DNA from 2 places in the Noviherbaspirillum sp. UKPF54 genome. Region 2 is predicted to be linked to the other one. Evidence: predicted binding sites of a transcription regulator. Region 2 holds the regulator's gene; the other holds the start of a gene.
What was found. Region 2 encodes LexA, which represses DNA repair genes until DNA is damaged. Its sites were predicted from a motif close to ACTGTATNNNNATACAGT; they were not measured.

Region 1 (11,655 bases), 670 kb from region 2:
CATGCCGCGGTTTTCTTCATGCTTGTTTCCTTGATCTGATTATTGGTAACGTGTTCATCCCGCGATCGCCCGCGCGGCGCGCCGCGCGCTGTACACGCAGCCGCCGAGGAAGGTTCCTTCCAGCCCGCGCAAGCCGTTCATCCCGCCGCCGCCGAAGCCGGCGGCCTCACCGGCCGCATACAGCCCGGAAATCGGATTGCCCGCCGTGTCCAGAACGCGGCTGTCGAGGTCGGTCTGGATGCCGCCCAGACTCTTGCGGCTGATGATGAATTCGCGGATCGCGATCAGCGGCATGGCATCCGGGTCGAGGATTTTCTGGAATTTGCAGGTACGTATGCGGTCGCCGCGCCACTTGCGCAAGTGGGCGATGCGCCTCAGTTGCTCGTCGTTGTGCAGTGCCGAGCCGCGCGCGATCTCGGCATCGTAAGACTCGATCACAGATCTTACTGTGGCGGTGTCGACCGACTGGTCGCCCTGGAGATCATTCATCTTGTCCACCAATTCCGGCAGCGAGGACGCGGTCACGAAGTCGACGCAATTGGCGGTCATCTGGCGCACCAGCCAGCGGTTGCCGAGCAGCGTATCGCGCAGGAAGCCGACGACGCTCTTGTCGCGCAGGGAGGGGTTGAATTCCGCGCCGGATACGGCGAGTTCCTTGAGCGCGATCTTCTGATTGAGGATTTGCCAGGAGTACGCCCGTTCCTCGCTGCAGATGCGCGTCACCAGTTCGCGCGTGTCAAATCCGCTCACCAGCGGCTGCGGGCCGATGCGCTCGCCGCGCCAGTTCAGCCACAGCGCCGATTTCGGTGGCACCAGCGACAGCCCGTGCCCGGGCTTGCGCGGACGCCAGTGATGCACGCCTGCCGCGTAGTTCCACATGCGGTCGAGATTGGTGACGTTGCCGCCCGCCCCCTGGACGGCGTCATGCAGCAGGCCGTCGGCGAACTTGTGCGAGCCGTTGAGGATGGTCTGCGGCGGCGCATTCCACTCCGCGTGCCAGTGCTTGCGGACCCGGTCGATGCTGCCGTTGATGCCGCCGGTTGCCACCAGCACGGTATCGGCGCTGGCCATGAATTCCTCGCCGGTATCCTCGATCGCGCCAGAGCAGCCGCAGATGCGGCCGGCTTGCATGCTCAGGTCGTCGACCCGATGGCGGAACGCGAGCGTCAGCGCCTGTCGTGGCGGGTGCGCCAGCAGCGTGCGGATCAGTTGCGTCGCCAGGCCGTGGCCGGTGCCCCAGGTGACGTGCCAGCGAGGCACCGAATTGCCGCCGCCGAATTGCCCGCGCTCGACCCACAGCGGCAGCGGCAGGAAGCGGATGCCGCGCTCCTTGAGCCAGCAGTAAATTTCTCCGAAGCTGTCGTTCACGTACGCCTCGGCCCAGCGGCGCGGCCACAGTTCGGCGGCCGGATCGCGGCCGAAGTCGCCGAACGAAAGCCAGTCGCGCAGCGCCAGCTCCGGCGTGTCGCGGATCTTGCTGCGGCGCTGCTCGGGCGTGCCGACCATCAGGATGCCGCCGAAGCTTTCCTTGGCCAGGCCGCCGAAATTTTGCTCGTCGTCACGGTCGAGCAGGGTGACGCTCTTGCCCGACGATAGCAGCTCCTGGGCCGCGACGATGCCAGCCAGGCCGCCGCCGATTATGACGACATCGCTGTGATACTGCCGCATTGCGCCCTCCTTTCTCCATGTTTGCCATCGCTGCCGGCGTATTGCGCAGGCCCCGTCATGGCCTGGCTTGCCAGCGCCTCGCGCGTGATCGAACGCACGTCCGGACAGGCGGTCAGCGCCATGGCGACCTCCATTTCCTTGCTCACGATGTCCAGCACGTGGGATACGCCGTCTCCGCCGCGCGCGGCCAGTGCGTAGGCCCAGGCCCGCCCCAGCAGGCAGGCGCGTGCGCCCAGCGCCAGCGCCTTGACCACGTCCAGGCCGCTGCGGATTCCGCCGTCGACCAGCACGTCGATCCGGTCGCCCACCGCGTCGGCCACCGCTGGCAAGGCCGATATCGCCGACGGCACGCCATCCAGCTGGCGTCCGCCGTGGTTGGAAACGATCAAGCCATCCAGCCCCAGGTCTGCCGCGCGGCGCGCATCGTCGGCGTCGAGAATGCCCTTGGCGACAATCTTTCCCGGCCAGTTGTCACGCAGCCATGCAAGGTCGTCCCACGTGACGGACGGGTCGAATTGGGAGTCGATCCACGCCCTGAAGTCGGTCAGGCGCTGTGCATGCGGCAATACCTGGCGCAGGTTGCCGAACACCAGCGGCTTGCCGCCGAGCGCAACGTCGATCAGCCAGGAAGGGTGCGAGGCGAAGTCCCAGGCGCGGGCCAGCCCGGCTTTCAGGCCGCGCGCTCCGGTCACGCCGTTGCGCACGTCGCGGTAGCGCGCGCCGACCACCGCCAGATCGACGGTCAGCAGCAGCACCGGGCTGCCGGCCGCATGCGCGCGCTGCAGCAGCTCCCGCACATATCCACGGTCGCGCATCACATACAGCTGGTACCAGAACGCGGCGCCCGCCGCACGCAATTCCTCCATCGGGCAGATCGAGACGGTCGACTCGCAAAAAGGGATCCCCGCGCCTTGCGCGGCCAGGGCTGCCTGCACTTCGCCGCGCCGCGCGAACATCCCCGCCAGCCCGACCGGGGCGAGTACGACCGGCATGGCCAGCTTCTGCCCCAGCACTTCGGTGCGCAAGTCGATGCGCGACACGTCGCGCATCACCCTTTGCCTCAGCAGCACCGAACGTAGATCGTCGACGTTGGCGCGCATCGTTGATTCGTCATAGGCGCCGCCGTCGAGATAGTCGAAAAACTGGCGCGGCAGGCGCCGGCGCGCAAGCTCCCGGTAATCGCCGGCGCAGGCGGGCTGCAGAAAAAGAGATTGGTCACGCGGCATCCGGTGTCTCCCCGAACTGGATTATTGTGTGCCTGCCCGATGCCCGCGGCAATGCCGCGAGGCGCCTCCCCCTTTCGGGGCGGCGGCGGTTTGGCTTAGTATCTGGCATGGCTCATTGCAGTGTCCAATGAGATTTACTATCGCGACTGATACCTTGAGGTTATCGGATGAACCTGAAGCAGCTTCAGCATTTCGTGACGCTGGCGGAGTCCGGCAATGTGCATCGGGCCAGTGCCAGGCTGAATATTTCCCAGCCGGCGCTCTCGAAAAGCATACGCACGCTGGAAGAAGAGCTCGATGTCGTGCTTTTCGACAGGCTGTCGCGCGGCGTGCGCCTGACGCCCATCGGCCAATGGCTGCTGTCGCGTTCATGCTCGCTGCTGTCGGAGGTGCAGCAGCTGCATACCGAGATCGACCTCATCAAGCGCCAAGCGAACGGCTCGGTACGCATCGCCGCCGGCACTGTGCTGTGTTCATCCCTGATTCCGGTCGCACTGGCGCGGTTGCGCGAGGTCGCCGCCAACGTGCAGGTCGTGGTCGAATCGGGCTACTGGGACCACCAGAAGCACATGCTCCTCAACGGAGAAATCGACTTCTTCGTCGCCGATTCGCGCGAGCTGGAAGACATCATCGAGTTCGAGCTGGTGCCTCTGCCGGCCGAGCCTATCTGCGTCTACGTGCGCAGCGGCCATGCGTTACTGAAAAAGAAAAAGCCGGCACTATCGGACTTGCAGAAGTATCCGTTCACCGGACTGACGAAAATCCCGAAAGAGCTGGAAAGAGTGCTGGCAGCGTATCCCGAACTGCCGGCCGGCATGCTGTCTTCCAGCGCCGTCGCCAGCAATGACTTCGGTCTGCTGCGCACCAGCGCGGTGTTGACGGACGTGCTGTTCTTTTCGCCGCCCAGCGCGGTCCAGGAGCAGATCAGACGGCGCGAACTGGTGCGCCTGAATTTACCACTGCCACCGCAGTTGCAGACCCATTTCGCCATCGTCTGGCTCAAGAGCCGCCGGCTGTCGACAACGGCCGAATTGATGAAGCGCACGATCATGGAGTGCGCATTACAATCCTTTCAAGCCGGCACCTCTCATATCGCCAAGGCGTAGCTATCTCCCCTCGATTCTAGGCGCCCCGGGCGAACTTGTTTTCGCATCCGGCGTCCAATGTTTTCCCTGCGGCATTTCCTTGGTGCATTTAATTCCATTTGGGTATTTATTTGTGCCATTCAGTTGCCAATGCAACGACTTTGCGAGCCGCAGGGCCAGCAAATTCACCCATAAATGTTGTCTATATAAAATTTTCCTGAATTAAAAATCTATCAGGAAAAAAGGCGGAAATGAGGTTTGCGAAGCCTCATGGAATGGCGGAGCATTTTGTTCTATACTGTATGCGCATACAGTAGTTTAACCATGGGAGTAAGTGACGTCGGATGAAACTCTTTGAAGGCCATAAATTGCATGCGGTCCAGGCGCGGCTTGAGCTCGCGGTGGATGCGATCGTGGAACGTCATCGTACGGCGGGACGCGTCCTGACCTGGCGCCTGGTGCATGAAATCGAACAGGAAGCGTTGCGGACGCTGCAAGAGGCTGGCGACCTCGACATGAAGTATATCCGCATGGTGCGTTCTTCTCGCTGGGGCTACGTTCCCAAGGTAAACCAGCCCGCCGATTTGCAGAGCCACGAATGCCTGCCTGTCGCGCTCACGATGATTCGCAAGGCGTATCACACGCTGCACTAGCGGCATCTCCCGACAATTCTCGCCGACTTGCGGGCTTCGTGCAGCCCGCCCAGCCCGGCTGCAATCCGGGTTACCCCAGGAACGATGCGAAACTGAAAAGGTCAAACTGCTATTTCGCATCGTTTCCATTGCAAAGGCAATCCGATGCCGCGCCAATGCCATGTGGTCCATCGACTGCCGGGACGCATACGCCTCAAGGCCCCCGAGGCAAAGGGCGATCCCTTGTTCTTCCACCACGTCCGCGAGCTCGTTTCATCCGTTGACGGCGTACACCAGGTCGAAGCGAATCCGGTTACCGGGTCGGTGGTTGTGCGTTACGACAGGAACGACCGCGACATCGAACAGCGCCTGCAAAGGGCATTGGAGGATGAAAACAAGCTGCTTTCCTTTGTCGTGCCAAAAATGGAAGACGCAGCCCAAATCGCGCGGTTCGTCGAAACCGACCTGACGATGCTTGCCAACCGCTCGCGCGTGGCGGCGGCCCTGGTGGATGGCGTCAGAGCGTTCAACCTGTTGCTAAAGCGCGCCACCAACAATACCGTCGACCTGCAGATCCTGTTTCCGGTCGCGTTTGCGGCCATCAGCCTGTTCTTCATTGACCGTCGGCGCGAACCCGGCTTGTGGATCATGCTGCTGTTCGTGTCGTTTCACACTTTCCTGACCTTGCAACAACCGGTCACACCCATGCACCGGAAGCCGGTGCTTGCCGTCCGCGAGTAAGCCCAGCCACCTTGTCTTGACCGATTGACAGCTGTCAAGACGGCAATGGCATGCCATCGATATCCTTTGTGCCAACACGTTCTGACAAAGGGTACTGTCGATGAAACTCTCTTTCATTCGTTGCACACTCATATGCTGCGGACTGAGTCTGGCAGGTTGCAATACTCCGCCCACCCAGGAGCAGACCGGCATCGTTCTTGGCGGCGTGCTTGGCGGAGTGCTCGGCTCTCAGGTCGGCGGTGGCGACGGCAGGACCGCCGCCACCATCGCCGGATCGCTGGCTGGCGCCTTCATCGGCGGCGCGATTGGACGCTCGATGGACGACACTGATCGCCTCAAGGTCACGCGCGCCCTCGAAACCGAACGCACCGGTGCCTCGTCGCACTGGCGCAATCCCGACAGCGGCAATCAGTACACCGTCACGCCCACACGCACCTATGAAACCTCGGGAACGCCATGCAGGGAGTACACCGTGGACGGTGTTGTTGGCGGTAAAAAGGAAAAAATCTATGGCACGGCTTGCCGCCAGGCGGACGGAACCTGGCGCACGTCGAATTCATGAGTTCCGGCGGCCCAGGCCGCCGGAATTTTCGTTCGAAATCAGTACCGCGATAAACCGGCCAGTTAGCCGGCCGCCCGATTCTGCGGGGGTTCCGGTTTTGGAGAAATCGTCGGCGAGGCCGCCAAATCGCCGCGTCCAGGGTTCATATCGAGTGCGACAGCCAACGCCAAGTCCATCGTGGTCAGATGAAACAGGAACCATTCCTGCAGCAATTCGATCGCGTGCCGCCCGATGCCGATATTGCCGTTCATCACATGCGGCACGACATGATGCAAGCCGCTCAGCACTCGCGCATGCTGTTCTCGGTGGCTGTTGAGGGCGGGGAAATCGATCCGCTCCATCAATTCCTCTTCTTCTTCGAAATCACGCTCGAGCTTGGCGATGAGGAGAAAGAAGAGCGCGCCGAACTGATCATCGGGTGCCGCCGCGATATGCGCAAGTTCCGCGAAAAACGCCTGGTGCGCACTGTCCATGCCTGGAATGCCAAGTTCCATCTGAGGCGACCATACGAGGGTGCTCATGATTCGCTCCACATTCATGACCGGCCATGCCCTGCAAGGCGACCGGCGGTTGTATCGAAGTCCCATAAAGACTGTATGCCATCGGCATGGACAAGTCATCCTGCCCCGTTGACTCAGGTCAAAGATAGTAAAAATGCACTAACGGTACATGTGGCTAGGGATTACATGCAATCGCTGTCGGGAAAAATCTGCGACGGAAAGGCCTTTTGCGCCGGACACTACGGTGTAGCGTGACATGCGGCATCACGCCGGCTTCGACGTGGATTGCGCCGTCTCCGCCAGTGCCAGGCGTGCCATGATCTGGGATACATGGGACAGCGCCTGCGGGAAATTGCCGAGCATCTGGCCGCTATCCGGATCGAATTCCTCGGAAAACAAGCCCAGCGAATTCGCGCACCGCAGGCCACGCTGATAATAGCTCCAGGCCAGTTCCGGCCTCCCCTGCCGCGCGAGGCAGTCGACCAGCCAAAAGGTGCATGGGATGAACGCGCCTTCCCTGCCCAGCAGCCCGTCGGGTGAGTTGTAGCGCATTAGCAACCCGTCGTGCTCAAGGCCGGCGCGGATTGCGTCGGTGGTACGTATCATGCGCGGATCGTCGTAGGCGACAAAGCCGATGCGCGGCAGTCGCAGCAGCGCCGCATCGAGGTAATCCTCGCCGAATGCTTGCAAGAAAATTCCGCGCTGCGCATCGTAGCCTTCGCTTTCGATCGTCTCCCTTATGTGGTGCCGGGTTTCTACCCAATGCGTCAACGGCGCCGGCAGCTCCCTTTCCTGCGCCAGCCTGATGCCGTACTCCAGCGCACCCCAGCACATCGCCTTGGAATGCACATGGTGGCGCGGCCCGTCGCGGAACTCCCAGATGCCGTAATCCTGGTCCCGCCATCTTTCGCAGGCGGCATTGACCACGTCGACCAGGAAATCCCAGTACTGCAGTTCGATGTTGCCGCCTTCGGCGTGCCACAACCATGCCAGTTCCAGGATTTCGCCGTAGATATCATGCTGGTTCTGGCGCGAGGCGAGATTACCGATACGCACCGGATGCGAACCGCGATAGCCTTCCAGCACATCCAAATCGACCTCGGTCAAGCGGCGCTTGCCGTCCACGCCATACATGATCTGCAGCTCGGCGGCGCTGCCAGCCGAGCTGCGCTGGACGAACTGCAAGAAGCGGTCGGACTCCCGGTCGCAGCCAAGGCGGTCGAGCGCGCGCACGGTGAAGACCGAATCGCGTACCCAGCTGAAACGGTAATCCCAGTTGCGCGATCCGCCTATCCATTCCGGAAGGGACGTCGTCGGCGCCGCCACGATTGCGCCGGTTCGCTCGAAGCTGAGGGACTTGAGCACGATTGCCGAGCGCAGGCTTTGTTCGTCCAGCGGGTAAGGCAGGCGGATCCGTCCCGACCAGTCGCGCCACCAGCGGCATGTTCGCTCGAAAATCGCGTCGCAGCATCGCTCGGGCGGCGCCGCTGCGGGCGGTGTGTTAGGGGTGGTATCGATCAGTTCCGGATGCTCGAAACGCACTGACAGGCTGAAGCGCTGCCCGGCATGGATGCAGAAATTGCCAGCGAGCTGCCGGTGTCCGATCACGTCGAGCGGGACATCGGACTGGATCACCATTCCCATGTCGCTGCCGATGGCGGTGTAGACACCGTTTCCCTGGCGACGCACACGCGGGATGATTTCGCCGTAATCGAAGCGCGGAGCGATATCGATGTGCAGCTCGACGTTGCCGGAAACGCCTTCGATCAGGCGCATCAGCTCGAAATGCGACTGCGCGCCCGCATCGCCTTCCACCGAGAAAAAATCGCAGAGGCGTACCTGCCCTTGCGCAGTGGCGAAGCAGGTTTCCAGTACCATGGTTTCAGGTAGGTAACGGCGTGTCACCGTGACTTGGTCGGATGCCGGAAAGATGGCGAAATTGCCGCCCCGGTCCCAATCGAGCAGGCGCCCGAAGCAGCTGTCGGCATCGACGCGCGGCATGCAACACCAGTCGATCGAGCCGCGTGCCGAGACGAGCGCCGCACAATGGCAATCGCTGATCAGAGCATAGTCGGCAATTGGCGGGTACCGGTCTTCTTGTCGATTCATGGCGGGACGCGGTTCTATCGGGCAGGCGCTTGCGGCAATTTAACGTTGTGACCGGCCAGACAATGACAAGTTGCATCGCACGGAAGCCTGCCGAATCTTTTGTGGCACAGGCGGTGTCGCAGTCATGTACGACAGATCGGCCGGGCACGATGGAGACGACATGCGCTACAAACTCATCAATGAAGCTGCGGAACGCACCTATGCGCTGATCATGGACAGCGGCGACGAGGCGGTATCGAGCCTGCAGGAATTTTGCGAACAGCAAGGCATTTCGGCCGCGCGATTCAGCGCGATCGGGGCGTTCAGCTCGGTCGTTCTCGGCTATTTCAACTGGGACTCAAAGGATTACGAGAAAATCCCCCTGCGCGAACAGGTCGAGGTGCTGACGCTGGCCGGCGATGTCGCCCTGCATCAGGCGCGCCCGAAAATCCACGCCCACGTGGTCGTCGGCAAGCGCGACGGCAGCGCCCATGGCGGCCATCTGCTGGAAGCTTATGTGCGTCCGACGCTGGAAGTCATGCTGATCGAATCGCCGGGCCACCTGCAGCGTACCCTGGATGCGGAAAGCGGGCTGCCACTGATCGACATCGACGCTTCCGGCGCCGACTGAAGCAACCCGAATCCCGCTGCGCCCCCATCGACTGCACGGTCCGCGTCAGTCCGGACTACCTGGCCGGGGCGGTCTGCCCGCATCCGCCCGGCTTGTCAATTTGCACACAACGCCCTACTGTTGCACAATGGCAGCGTATTCACCCCGGCTTCGGGGCAAGACGCTAACGCATAGGGAAAGATTTGAGCGCATTACGGTTTTTGCGGTTCTCGCCATCCTGTTCACGCCGCGCGCTTTCCCTCCTCGCCTCCCTGCTTTTTCTCGCCGCCGGTCCGCGTGCGCTAGCATCCTACCGAGTCGAACTGGATGCGCCGGATTCGCTGCGCGACCTGCTGGCGGCGCATCTGGACCTGGTCCGTTACCAGGAGCGCGACGACCTGAACGAAGACCAGTTCCAGTTCATGCTCGACACGGCGGCCGCGCAGGTGACCCGGCTGGCGTCGACCGAGGGCTATTTCCAGCCGCAGACCGAGCTCAAGGTTGACCGTGACTCCGGCACGACCGTCGTGCGCCTGAAGGTCGCGCCGGGCGCGCGCACCGTCGTGGGCCGCATAGCCGTGCGGCTGAGCGGCGCGGCGAGCGGGGATGCATCGCGGGTCGAACAGGCAGGCGGATACGGGGGCCTGCGGCCGGGCTCGCCGTTCCGCCAGGAAGACTGGGCCGCGGCCAAGCAAGCCGGACTACAGGACCTGCAGCAGCGCCGCTACCCCGCGGCGCGCATCGCCCGCTCGCAGGCCCGCATCGATCCCGAGCAGGCGCAGGCCGACCTGGAGATCGACTATGACAGCGGCCCGCCGTTCACTTTCGGAGAGCTGCGCATCAGGGGCACGGAGCGCTACCCGGACAGCATCGTGCGCAACGTCAACCCATTGCGCCCCGATGAAGAATACAGCGCAGACCGGCTGCTCGAACTGCAGCATCAGATCCAGCGCACACCCTACTTCAGCAATGTCGTAGTCGATATCGACAAGGATCCGGGTCATGCGCACGGCACGCCGGTCGACGTTCGCGTGACGGAGTTTCCGGCGCACCGGGTGCGCGCCGGCGCCGGTTACGCCACCGATACCGGCGCCCACCTGGAAGGCCGTTACTCGTACTACAACCTGTTCGACCGCGCCTGGGTACTGGACGCCCAGACACGCCTGGAGCAGCGCCGGCAGTCCGGCGCGCTGGAACTGGCGATGCCGCCCGGCGCAGGCGCCTGGGTCAACAGCGGCCATGCTTCGGTCGAGCGCACCACGCTCGAAGGCATCGACCTGCGCAGCAAGCGGATCGGCCTGCGCCGCACCCGCACCAGCGACCGCGACGACTTCTCCTATACCCTCGAATACTACAGCGACCGGCTGCTGCAACAGGGCGCAAGCGCGCCGCCGGCCGACACGGTGGTCGAGCCCGGCACCCACAGCGCGCTGGTGGCGGGGGTGGCCCTGACCCGGCGCCGGGTAGACAATCCGCTCTTCCCGCGCCACGGCTACATCGCATCGATCGAAGCCGGGGCCGCGCTGCACGACGTGCTGACGGACCAATCCTTCTTTCGCCTCTACGGGCGCATGCGCCAATACCGTCCGGTGGGCCGGCGCGACCTGATCGTCGCACGCGGCGAACTGGGCGCCGTCGTGTCCAGGGGCGGCAACGCCGAAATCCCCGCATCTCTGCTGTTTCGCGCGGGCGGTGCCGATTCGGTGCGCGGCTACAGCTACCAGAGCATCGGCAACGAACGCAACGGTACCGTTTATCCGACCCGCTATCTCGTCACCGGCGGCATCGAGTACCAGCACTGGATGTCCGAAAAATGGGGCGCTGCGCTGTTCTACGACGCGGGCGCCGCGACCGACCGCTGGAGCGGCAAGAACTTCTTCCATGCCGTCGGCATCGGTGCGCGGTGGCGCAGCCCGGTAGGCCCGGTCAACGGCGACCTGGCCTACGGCTTCCAGGGCGGAAATATCCGGCCGCACCTGTCGCTGGGGATTGTGTTTTGATCATGAAACGCGCGCACTCCGCCAAGCCTGTCCTGTCCCTTTCCGCCCGGCGGCGCCTGGCCGCGGCGCTGTCGCTCGTCGCGGTGCTGGCGACGCTGGCATTCGGCGCGCTATGCACCGAACCCGGCGCGCGTGCGCTGTGGCACATCGCGATGCGGCTGGTGCCGGGAACGCTGTCGGGCGAACTCGTGGGCGGCACGGCCATTCGCGGCGTACAACTGCGCGGCCTTGCCTATCGCGACAAGGGCAAGCTGATCCGGATCGATACGCTGGCGGCCGACTGGGCCTGGTCGCGCGCGCCGCTGAAGCTGACCGTCGATGCGCTGCGCATCGGCACCGTCGACGTGACGCTGTACCCGACGCCGTCCGCGCCGCTCGCCCTGCCCGCCCGCCTCACCCTGCCCGTGGAACTCGAAGTCCGTGACGCAGCGCTACGCCAGCTCGCAGTCCGGGAGGGGGCGGCTGTCGCCACGATCAACGACATCCGGCTGCGAGCCGGCTCCGACAAGGTGAGCCATGCGCTGACGCTGGAGCATGCAAGCA
Region 2 (11,655 bases):
TGGCGCGCCTCGGCACCGATACCACGCGTGCCAAGATGAGCGTGGAGAAGGCGCCGGAGCAACCATTGCGGGCCAAGCTGGTCAAAGAGGGTAATGGCGGATACGTCCAGGTTGACGAGGGCTTCGATCGCGCATGGCGCCGTGTCGGCTTGGCGCTGGACCGTGTCGGATTTACCGTGGAAGACCGCGATCGCACTCAGGGACTGTACTTTGTGCGCTACGTCGATCCGGCGCAGGATGCCAAGTCCGACAAGGGTTTCTTTGCAAAATTGTTCTCGTCCAGCCCGGATGACAAGTCCAAGGCGCAGCGCTATCGCGTTTCCGTCAAGGGCAGTGGTACGGTCAGCCAGGTTGCGGTCCTGAATAATGAGGGCAAACCGGACACGTCGTCCACCGCAGACAAGATCCTGTCCCTCTTGAATGAGCAACTGAAGTAACAAAACACGGTATTGAAGTTTGCCAGTCTCGGAAGCGGCAGCGAGGGTAACTCGCTGCTGATTTCCGCCGCGTCGGGTACGACGCGCACCACAATCATGCTGGACTGCGGTTTTCCCATCCGGGAGACCGAACGGCGCCTGCAACGGCTTGGCGTCAGCCCGGCCGATTTGTCCGGCATCGTGGTTACCCATGAACATCAGGATCATGTCGGCGGCGTATTCAAGTTCGCGCGCCGCCATCGCATCCCCGTCTGGCTCAGCTATGGCACCCATCGGGCTGTGCAAAAGCAATGCGACGGCGTCATCTTCGATTTTTGCCGTGACGGCGAACGGTTTGCTATCGGCGATCTGGAGCTGATGCCATATACGGTTCCGCATGATGCGCGCGAGCCGGTGCAGTATGTCGCCAGCGATGGGAGCGCGAAGCTCGGCGTATTGACCGATGCGGGACAATCGACTCCGCATCTGATCGAGGTGCTGGGTGGGTGCGATGCGCTGGTGCTGGAGTGCAACCACGACCGCGAGATGCTGGCGAACTCCACCTATCCGCCTTCCTTGCGTCAGCGTATCGGTGGCAGCTATGGCCACTTATCGAACGATACGACGGCACAAATCCTCCACATGCTGGACAAGTCGCGCTTGCAGACCGTCGTTGGCGCGCATTTGAGCAAGCAGAACAATATGCCTGAACTGGCGCGTGCCGCCTTGTCCGGCGTTGCGGGAACCGGGAAGATCGAGATTTTGATCGCCTGCCAGGAAGAGGGGTTCAGCTGGCTGCAGGCTGGCGCTTGAATGCGCGTCTTGGCAAGGAAGAATTCCTCGCGACACAAATAAAAAAGCCGGCCTTGCGGCCGGCTTCTTGTGCAAGCAATCCTGGATTACTTGGATGCAGCAGCGTTAGCAGCAGCCGGAGCTTCAGCGGAAGCAGCCGGAGCAGCAGCAGCCGGAGCTTCAGCGGAAGCAGCCGGAGCAGCAGCAGCCGGAGCTTCAGCGGAAGCAGCCGGAGCAGCAGCGGCCGGAGCGGCAGCCGGTGCAGCAGCTTCAGCCGGAGCAGCAGCCGGAGCAGCAGCTTCTTCTTTCTTGCCGCAAGCAGCGAGAGCAACAGCCAGCAGGGAAGCGATCAGCAGAGTCTTTTTCATGATTTTTCCTTCAAGATTTATTATCAAAAAATTATGCGATGAATAATTACCGGTAATTATCGCTCGATAGGCGTTTTCTCCAGTTCGTGCATGCAGGATTGCTGCAATGCGAAACGAGAAAACTTCCTAACTCGCAATTATATCGTGTTTTTTTGCAACAAGACACAATGGTTTTTCTTTTCGGTAAGTAATTTGTAAGCTTGCAACAAGATCGCGCCATTTCATGCGAGCTCAAGCCAGCCGTCCCGATACCAGGTAAACAGGGCTTCCAGCACATCCGGAGAAACTTGCGGAATATCCGCTCCCGGAAGGCGACGGTCATTCGCCAATGCGATCAACGCAGCTTTGTCGGCGCGGCCGACCATGAATGATTCGCCATTGATGAACAAGTGCTTGCCCCGGTACAGCATTCTGGTTTTCCGCGAAAGCACGATGCCGCGCTTGGCAGCGGTCTGGGTGAAGCGCTCCATCTTCATCGGACGTGCCGGCGGAATGAAAAAGACGGTCGGCTTCGGCTCCGATAGATATTCACCCAGGAAGATGGCGATGTCTTCTTCCCTGAAACGGATTTTTTCCAATTCAGCCGCGACGCGCGACAACATGGCGCGGCTGATTTCGGCGGGATGGCTGGTCGCCTCCAGGTCGGGGTCGGCATATCTTCCCGGCAGCTCGATCGATTCCGTCATGAATTGCAGAAAACCCTCGCCAAGTTCCTGGTAAGAAGGGGTGCGAAAGCCGATCGAGTATGTCATGCATTCGCCAACGGCAATGCCGTCATGCGCATAAAGGGGCGGGAGATAGAGCATGTCGCCCGGTTCCAGCACGAATTCCTGCTCCGGCTGAAAATTTTTCAGGATTTTCAGCGGCATGCCTTCAATGAGCGAGAGGTCTTTCTGCGGACCGATGCGCCAGCGCCGCCGGCCATGCGCCTGCAGCAGGAAAACATCGTAGGAATCGAAATGCGGCCCGACGCCGCCGGTGTCGGTCGCGTAACTGATCATCAAGTCGTCTAAGCGGGAATCGGGAATGAAGCGGAAGTGCTGCATCAGTGCGTCCGCCTTGGCGTCATGCAGATTGACGCCCTGAACCAACAGTGTCCAGCCATTCTTGTCGAGGGGCGGCAGCTCGGTCTGGGGGCCGTGCTGCATCTGCCATTGCTTGTCGAAGTGGCGGATCAAGCGCGATTCCACGTCATCGCGTTGCGCCAAGTCGAACAACTGGCCACGCGACAGCACAGGCTTGAAATTCGGGACCGCTTGCCGGATCAGCAGCGGTTTCTTGTGCCAGTAATCCTTCAGGAACTGGCGTGGCGAGAGTCCGCCGAGCAGAGTGAGTTTTTTCATGGGCGCATTATATAGGCACAGCTATTGCACGGTAGGCGAAGATGGCGAGGCAGCCGAGTATAATCGCGGCACTGTTAACTGAAAGGAAAATCGATGAAGATTGCCAAAAATACCGTGGTGACGGTGCACTACAAATTGTCGGATGCGCAAGGCAATCTGATTGAGGAAAGCCGTGATCCCATGGTGTATCTGCATGGCGGATACGAGAATACCTTGCCCAAGATCGAAGAGGCGCTCGACGGTCAGGACGTCGGCTACGAGACCACGATTCAGGTCGAGCCGGAAGATGCCTTCGGCGAGTACGATCCGAACCTGATCAAGATCGAGCCGCGCAACCGTTTGCCGGAACCGGTGGAAATCGGCATGCAGTTCGAAGGCACGCCCGACAGCGAGGAGGCAGGCGACGAATCGCTGATCTTTACCGTCACCGATATTGCGGACGACAAGGTCGTGTTGGATGGAAATCATCCGCTCGCGGGAATGGCGCTGCGCTTCACCCTGAATGTGGCAGACGTGCGCAATGCCAGTGAGGAGGAAGTGGCGCATCAGCATGTGCATGGCGCACATGGCCATCATCATGGAGACGATCTCGGCGATGATGAAGAGGGCGATCAGTTCCGCAGTCTTCCGCTGCAGTAAAACGTCACTCGTCGCCAAGCCATGCAGGTATTACATGGCTTGAGCGATTACTACACGCGAAGGCCGCTGCGGGACGGCTAAGGGCGATGGTTGGCGGCTTGCGCCGTTTCGTTGGCGACGGTGAACAACGCGCGCGAGGAGGAGTCTGCTGTCAGCTTGAGCGAACCGGGGCCGAGCGCCAGTTCGCCCAAGTTGCGGCGCCAGACAATGGCGGGTGGAGCATTGGCATGGCCATCTTCGGCATTGTGGATCACCAGGATCTTGCCGGGAAATTTTGCGGCGAGGTTCGTGATATAGCGCCGCGTTTCCACAAAGCCGTCGCGCCTGGCCGAGTTGTCCTCACTGTTTGCCGGTAGGGGCAGCGGATTGCCATCGCAAAACAGGACAATCCCCGCGAGTTTTTTGCGCATCGCATAGATATAAACGCGGTGCAGCCAGTCACGATTGGCAATCAGTCTGTCTTCGAACTCGCTGTTACGCCCGGCATCGAAGACGTAGTGGTTGTTATTGCCCGGCAGGTTCAGGGTCGCAAACATGATATTGCCCATTTCCCAGCGCGCATTTTCCACATAGCTTCGGAATTTCGCGGTCGCGGATTGCCGCACGAGCGGGATACCGGCACCATCGAAGGAAAATTCCTCTGTGAAGAACAGCTCGCGCACACGATTGAGCCTGCCGATCGCCGACGACTTCCCATTCTCTCCTGCGCACTTGGCCCAATCGTTCGCCGCCAGCGACACGATCAGATTTTTTTTCGCGGTTTGCAGCAATGCCTTCCTGTCGTTGTAGAGTCGGTCGCTGCATGGTTCGCCCGCGGCCTTGATGCCGTTGGCGACGACGAAGGCGAGATTGTCGGCATCGGCCTGATCAATCGCCTCGCGCAATGCCGGCTCCGTCATCGCTGCGTTGCGCGACGGGACGATGACGCCGAAGCTGAATTCTTTCGCGTTCGCTTCCGCCGGCGGCAGGAGCAGGGCGAAGCCGCATAGCGCGACATACTTCAGAAGCTGTTTTTTCATTATTGTGAGGCGGCCAGGTTTTTCAGCCGATACAGCTCATCCAGCGCTTCGCGCGGCGACAGGGCGTCCGGGTCGATGCCGGCCAAGGCATCGGCGAGCGCCGACGCTGCGCCGCCATGCGCGGGCGCGTCGGCATCCGCCTGCTCGTCATCCGGCGCACCGGCGAATAGGTCGAACTGCGGCGTCGCCTGCACCGATTGCGCTTCCAGCGCGGCCAGGTGCTTGCGCGCGGCACGGATCACCGGCTGCGGCACGCCGGCCAGTTGCGCGACCTGCAGGCCGTAACTTTGCGATGCCGGCCCTGCTTGCACGGCGTGCAGGAAGACGATGCTGTCCTTGTGCTCGACGGCCGACAGGTGCACGTTGGCTGCGCTGGGGTGGGTTTCCGGCAGCTGGGTGAGCTCGAAGTAATGCGTGGCGAACAGCGTGAAGCTCCTGGTCGTTTCGATCAGGTGGCGCGCGATCGCCCATGCCAGCGCAAGGCCGTCGAAGGTCGAAGTGCCGCGTCCGACCTCGTCCATCAGCACCAGCGATTGTTCTGTGGCGCCGTTGAGAATGGCGGCCGATTCCGTCATCTCGACCATGAAGGTGGAGCGCCCGCCTGCCAAGTCGTCGGCCGCGCCGATGCGGGTGAAGATGCGGTCGATCGGGCCGATCGTCGCGCTCGTCGCCGGTACGAAGCTGCCGACATAGGCGAGCAGGGTGATCAGCGCCACCTGCCGCATGAAGGTCGACTTACCACCCATGTTGGGGCCGGTAATCAGCAGCAGCTTGCGTTCGGAATCGAGCTCGCAATCGTTGGCGATGAAGCGTTCGATCTGGGTTTCGACGACCGGATGGCGGCCTTGCTCGATGCGGATGGCCGGTTCCGGCACCAGCTGCGGCGCGCACCAGTTGTGGCGCATCGCGTGCTCCGCCAGCGATGCCAGCGTATCGAGCTGCGCGATGGCCTGCGCGATGCGCTGCAGCGTGCCGATGTGCGGCGCCAGTTCGACGAGCAGCTGGTCGTACAGGTATTTTTCGCGCGCCAGAGCGCGTTCCTGGGCCGACAGCGCCTTGTCCTCGAAGGCTTTCAGCTCCGGGGTGATGTATCGTTCCGCATTCTTCAACGTCTGGCGGCGCCGGTAATCATCCGGCACCTTGTCGGTCTGGCCGTGCGTGACTTCGATGTAGAAACCGTGCACCTTGTTGTATTCGACGCGCAGGTTGCCGATGCCGGTTCGCGCGCGTTCCCGGGCCTCCAGATCGACCAGGAACTGGCCGGCGTTTTCCGACAGCGCGCGCAGCTCGTCCAGTTCGGCGTCGAAGCCGCGCGCGATGACGCCGCCGTCGCGCACCATGGCGGACGGCTCCGCCGTGATGCCGCGTTCGAGCAGGTCCAGGCACTTGTCCGGCGTTGCCAGCGCTTCCCGGATGGCCTTCAACAACGGCGCCTCGGCGTCCTGGTCGCACAGGGCAACGTAGTCGCGCAGCGCAGGCAATTGCTGTAAGCCGCCGCGCAATCCCGCCAAATCGCGCGGGCGTGCCGAGAACAAGGCGATGCGCGTGGTGATGCGCTCGATGTCGGGAATGGCGGCCAGCGCCGCGGACAGTCCGGTCGAAGCGTCGGCACGCATCAGGGCATTCAGCGCCGAGTGGCGCGCCTGGGCGATTGTCTGGTCGCGCCGCGCATGGTGCAGCCAGTGGCGCAGCAGGCGCGAGCCCATCGCGGTGCGGCAGTGATCCAGCTGCGAGAACAGCGTGGGGGACGATGGCGATCCTTCCTGGCCACGGATGGTTTCGGTCAGTTCCAGGTTACGCCTGGTCGCGGCGTCCAAACCGATGAATTCGTTTTCCGATTCGACCGCCAGCATGCGTACATGCTGCAGGCCTTTACCCTGGGTCGATTGGGCGTAGCGCAGCAAGGCTCCCGCGGCGCCAAGGGCTGCGCTCAATCCGTCGGCGCCGAAGCCGGTCAGCGAGGCCACTCCCAATTGTCCCAGCAAAGCCTTCTTGCCGTGCTCGGGGTCGAAATGCCATTGCGGGGAAGAGGTGAACTTGCCGGGCGCCTGCAGCGTCATCAGCTCGGCGTCGTCGGTGAGCAGGATTTCTGCCGGTGCGATGCGCTCCAGCTCCTGCTTCAGGCGTGCATCGAACGATTTTGCGTCACCGGCGAACTCCATCAGCCGCAGCGCGCCGCTGGCCATCGACAGCCAGGCAAGGCCGACCGTGACGCTCTTGCGCTGCGCAAGCGTGCACAACGCCAGCAGCGGGCGCTCGGATTTCTCCGGCAGCAGGTCGGAGTCGGTCAGCGTACCGGGCGTGACGACGCGCACCACCTTGCGCTCCACCGGGCCCTTGCTTGTCGCCGGGTCGCCGATCTGCTCGCAGATCGCGACCGATTCGCCGAGCTTGATCAGCTTGGCCAGATACTGGTCGACCGAGTGGAATGGCACGCCCGCCATCCTGATTGGTGTGCCGTTGGAGGAGCCGCGCTGCGTCAGCGTAATTCCGATCAGGCGCGCCGCCTTTTCAGCGTCGTCGAAGAACAGCTCGTAAAAGTCGCCCATCCGGTAGAACACGAGGGTGTCCGGATGGTCCGCCTTGATGCGAAGGTACTGCTGCATCATCGGAGTATGCTTGGACAGCGTGTCTTCCAGCGGTAATGAGGGGGCGTCTTTGTCGAGGCGTGCGGCGGGCTTCAAATCCATTCCTATCTTTCTGTCCGGCGGGCATGCGCCATGCGGGAGTCTATGCAATCCGCCATTTTAATGGCGGATGCGATCAAAGACGATGGGGCGCGGCAGAAAACCGCGCTGTGCGTGACGCGGCCGGAGCAGCGCGGGGATAAAGCCAGGGAGGAAGGCGGGACTCTCGTCCCGCCGTGGAACTGCAGTGCCTTACTTCGCGAAGGGCGACAGCTGTGCGATCATCTGGGCGAAAATCTTCGGCGTGCCGGCGATGACATCGCCCTTGTACAGGTAGTCGGATTCGCCCGAGAAGTTGCCGACGATGCCGCCGGCTTCCGTGATCAGCAGTGAACCGGCTGCTACGTCCCAAGGTTGCAGGCCTTTTTCGAAGAAGCCGTCGAGCCGGCCGGCGGCCACATAGGCCAGGTCGAGCGCGGCGGCGCCCGGACGGCGCAGGCCCGCGCAGCGTTCCGTCATGATGCGGAACATCTTCATGTATTCGTCCAGGTGGTCGGTGCCGCGGAACGGGAAGCCGGTGCCGATGAGCGCGTCGGCCATCCTGTCTCGGCGGCTGACGCGGATGCGCTTTTCGTTGAGGTAGGCGCCGGCGCCCTTGGATGCAGTAAACAGGTCGTTGCGGGTCGGGTCGTAGACCACCGCTTGCGTGATCTGGCCGCGCTGTTGCAGGGCGATCGATACGCAATACTGCGGAAACCCATGGATGAAATTGGTGGTGCCGTCGATTGGATCGATGATCCAGACGTTTTCGTTTTCGTCGTGCAGGTTGGCGGAGGCGCCCGATTCTTCGGCCAGGATGGCGTGGTCGGGGTAGGCGGTTTTCAGAACCTCGATGATCGCCAGTTCGGCGGCCTTGTCGACTTCAGTGACGAAATCGTTGTGTCCTTTTTCCGTGACCTTGACACGGTCGATGTCGAAGGAGGCGCGATTGATGACCGCGGCTGCGCGGCGTGCGGCTTTCACCGCCGTATTCAGCATGGGATGCATAGAGGTTCCGTTAAAATTGCGGTTCCGGTTTTCGGACCACAAATGAATTAATGAGCGATGCGGCAATATCGGACAGTTGTTCGCTTGCCGCGCAATGCCGCTATTTTAAATGAACCAGCAACAAACCAGTACTTCTCTTTTTGACCGCCTGCGTTTCGTGCTGGTGGAAACCAGTCATCCGGGCAATATCGGTTCGGTGGCGCGCGCCATGAAAACCATGGGGTTTTCACGCCTTGTGCTGGTGAATCCCCGCTTTCCGGACGCAAACCGGCAGGAGGAGGCGATTGCCTTCGCCAGCGGCGCGCAGGATATCCTGGCCAGCGCAAAGATCGTCGGTTCGATCGGCGAAGCGCTGGCCGGCTGCAATTTTGCTGCGGCCTTAAGTGCCAGGCCGAGGGAATTTTCGCCGCCTGTCATTACGCCGCGCTCATTGGCTGGACAGCTGTCGGTCGATGCCGGCCTGGATGCTGCGCTGGTATTCGGCAACGAGAGGTATGGTTTGCCGAACGAAATCGTTGAAAAGTGCAATGTCCTGATCAATATCCCGGCCAACCCCGAGTATTCATCGCTGAACCTGGCGCAGGCAGCGCAGGTGCTGGCATATGAGTTGCGACAGGCCGCCGTCGGCGACGCGCCACCGGCGACGACGATCGGGTTTCAGGGAGAGGCGGCTGGCCTAGCGCAGATCGAGGGCATGTATCGGCATCTCGAGGAGGCGCTGGTGGCGGTCGAATTCCTCGATCCCGACAATCCGAAGAAATTGATGCCCAGGCTGAAACGGCTGTTTTCCCGGACTCAGCTGGAAACCGAGGAAGTCAATATATTGCGAGGCATCGCCCGGCAAATTTTGAAGAAGGTGCCGCGCTAGGGAAGCCGCCGCGTGAAACGGCCTGGATTGCACGGCGAGATTGCTTTGTTGTCGAGGGAGGCCTCAGCCCCAAGCCCGTAGCAGGCCGACCGCCAATCCTTCCAGTGCAAAATCCTCCTGGCTGGCGTCGACGCGAATTGGCTTGAAATCCGGATTTTCGGGCAGGAGTTCGATGACCGAGCCGGATTTCTTGTAGCGCTTGACCGTTACATCGTCGCCTAGTCGGGCCACTACGATCTGGCCGTTCTTTGCGCTGTCCACTTTTTTCACCGCCAACAAGTCGCCGTCCATGATGCCGATGTCGCGCATCGACAGGCCGCGCACTTTCAGCAGGTAATCGGGCTTGGAGGAAAATAGCGACGGGTCCACGCTATAGGTGGCTTCGATGTGTTCCTGCGCGAGGATGGGCGAGCCGGCGGCGACACGACCAACCAGCGGCAGGCTCAGTTGCATCAGCGCGGGGTGGGGGAGCGCCATTTGCTTGGCGCCGATACGGCCCAGTCCGCTGTCGCCATTCATGTCGCGCAAGCGGATGCCGCGCGAGGTGCCGGGCGAGATTTCAATCGCTCCCTTGCGGGCGAGTGCCTGCAAGTGCTCTTCGGCCGCGTTGGCCGAACGAAACCCCAGTTCGGCCGCGATTTCAGCCCGTGTTGGAGGGAATCCGGTATTTTCGATCGCTTCCCTGATCAGATTCAGAATTTGCTCTTGACGGGCGGTAAGTTTGATCATGGCGGCACCTGAGCGTCGATAAACGCTGTTCATAAAAACAGACTGTATTTTTATACAGCTTCTAGGCGAATGCAAGCGCCCACGTCATTAATTTCCCCGTTACCATGCGGCCGGCGCTGCCGTTGGGGTGTAAGCGCTTGAAAGCATTGAGCTTTCTGTATTTTCGGGTTATCATCGTCGGCTTTCCTCTTCCCACACCTGTCTTGACGCCGGGGTGGGCGATTGTTTAATCCGTCCATAAGGAGATTACATGCGTCATTATGAAATCGTATTTATCGTGCATCCGGATCAGAGCGAGCAAGTGCCCGCAATGATCGAGCGCTACAAGGGCATCGTGACCGCCCGCAACGGCAAGATCCATCGCATCGAAGACTGGGGCCGTCGCCAGATGGCTTACATGATCCAGAAGCTGGCCAAGGCACACTATGTCTGCATGAATATCGAGTGCGACAACGAGACTCTGGCTGAAATCGAAACCGGCTTCAAGTTCAACGATGCCGTGCTGCGCCACCTCACCGTGAAGATGAAGAAGGCCGAGACTGCGCCGTCGCCGATGATGAAGGCGGTCCAGAAGGAAGACGCTGCCAAGAGCCAGCGCAGCGAGGCAGCTGCATCGTAATTGCGCAAGCCAGGAGCGTGAACCAGCTTCAGTTGGTCGCCGTCATTGCCGAGCGCGATGCATTGCGATACACGCCGGCAGGCATTCCGATTGCGTCGGCGAAGTTATCGCACCAATCGGAGCAGGTCGAGGCAGGCATCCCGCGCCAGATTGAACTGGAAATCGCTGCGGTCGCCGCAGGCGAAATCTCCGGAAAAGTCAATCGGGCGGAGCTGGGAGTGGCCTACCGCTTCACCGGATTCCTGGCACGCAAGAACCGAAACAGCAAAAGCTTCGTCTTCCACGTCACGGACGTCGAGGCATATACATCAGATCACTAGATACAGGAGCCAAACATGGCATTCGGTAAAAAATTCGACAAGAGCAAACTCAAGCAAAAGCGCCAGCAGCAAAACCCGCTGTTCAAGCGCAAGAAATTCTGCCGCTTCACCGCCGCCGGCGTTGAGCAAGTGGACTACAAGGACGTCGACACCCTGAAGGACTTCGTCCAGGAAAACGGCAAGATCATGCCGGCACGCCTGACCGGCACCAAGGCACACTACCAGCGTCAGGTCGACACCGCGATCAAGCGCGCCCGCTACCTCGCGCTGCTGCCGTACACCGATCTGCACAACGCCTGATTGACGACTGAGAAATAGGAGAAAAACATGCAAGTCATTCTGTTGGAAAAAGTCGTCAATCTCGGCAACCTCGGCGATGTGGTGAAGGTCAAGGACGGCTACGCACGTAACTTCCTGATCCCGCAACGCGTGGCACGCCGCGCAACGCAGGCCGCCGTGGCGGAATTCGAAGCCAAGCGCGCCGAACTGGAAAAGGCTGCAGCCGAGAAGCTGGCAGCGGCACAAGCCCAGGGCGAAAAACTGACCGGCATGACCGTTCAGATCGCGCAAAAGGCTGGCGTCGACGGCCGTCTGTTCGGTTCCGTGACCAATGCCGACATCGCCGCTGCCGTGACCAAGCAAGGCTTCCCGGTCGAGAAGGCACAGATCCGCATGCCGCAAGGCCCGCTGAAGACCACCGGCGAGCATCCGATTTCGGTTGCGCTGCACACCGACGTGATCTCGGAAATCACCGTTTCCGTGGTGGGCGAGCAAGCGTAAGCGAAATCGCTCCCAATAAAAAAGCCGGCTTTCGAGCCGGCTTTTTTTATGCTCCGCTTGGATGTCAATGTCCCACGGCTGCGGCCAC

Region 1: FAY22_RS08255 (DUF2471 family protein) is a predicted target of LexA. The motif match lies at 4,277-4,294, and genes of this name have one in related genera.

The regions. Positions count from the first base shown of each region.
Region 1 covers NZ_CP040128.1:1,774,870-1,786,524, forward strand. The annotation lists gene FAY22_RS08235 (thiamine pyrophosphate-binding protein) at 1-20, opposite strand, end outside; gene FAY22_RS08240 (FAD-binding dehydrogenase) at 55-1,668, opposite strand; gene FAY22_RS08245 (L-lactate dehydrogenase) at 1,638-2,894, opposite strand; gene FAY22_RS08250 (LysR family transcriptional regulator) at 3,062-4,000, shown strand; gene FAY22_RS08255 (DUF2471 family protein) at 4,324-4,632, shown strand; gene FAY22_RS08260 (HMA2 domain-containing protein) at 4,777-5,352, shown strand; gene FAY22_RS08265 (RT0821/Lpp0805 family surface protein) at 5,453-5,914, shown strand; gene FAY22_RS08270 (bacteriohemerythrin) at 5,977-6,453, opposite strand; gene FAY22_RS08275 (glycoside hydrolase family 15 protein) at 6,679-8,523, opposite strand; gene FAY22_RS08280 (PPC domain-containing DNA-binding protein) at 8,684-9,133, shown strand; gene FAY22_RS08285 (autotransporter assembly complex family protein) at 9,316-11,112, shown strand; gene FAY22_RS08290 (translocation/assembly module TamB domain-containing protein) at 11,115-11,655, shown strand, end outside.
Region 2 covers NZ_CP040128.1:1,105,875-1,117,529, forward strand. The annotation lists gene bamC (outer membrane protein assembly factor BamC) at 1-437, shown strand, start outside; gene FAY22_RS05200 (MBL fold metallo-hydrolase) at 450-1,229, shown strand; gene FAY22_RS05205 (hypothetical protein) at 1,316-1,576, opposite strand; gene FAY22_RS05210 (cupin domain-containing protein) at 1,798-2,919, opposite strand; gene FAY22_RS05215 (peptidylprolyl isomerase) at 3,013-3,558, shown strand; gene FAY22_RS05220 (hypothetical protein) at 3,636-4,457, opposite strand; gene mutS (DNA mismatch repair protein MutS) at 4,577-7,186, opposite strand; gene FAY22_RS05230 (inositol monophosphatase family protein) at 7,457-8,251, opposite strand; gene FAY22_RS05235 (RNA methyltransferase) at 8,361-9,119, shown strand; gene lexA (transcriptional repressor LexA) at 9,183-9,848, opposite strand; gene rpsF (30S ribosomal protein S6) at 10,099-10,467, shown strand; gene priB (primosomal replication protein N) at 10,485-10,787, shown strand; gene rpsR (30S ribosomal protein S18) at 10,803-11,087, shown strand; gene rplI (50S ribosomal protein L9) at 11,115-11,567, shown strand; gene FAY22_RS05265 (DHA2 family efflux MFS transporter permease subunit) at 11,632-11,655, opposite strand, start outside.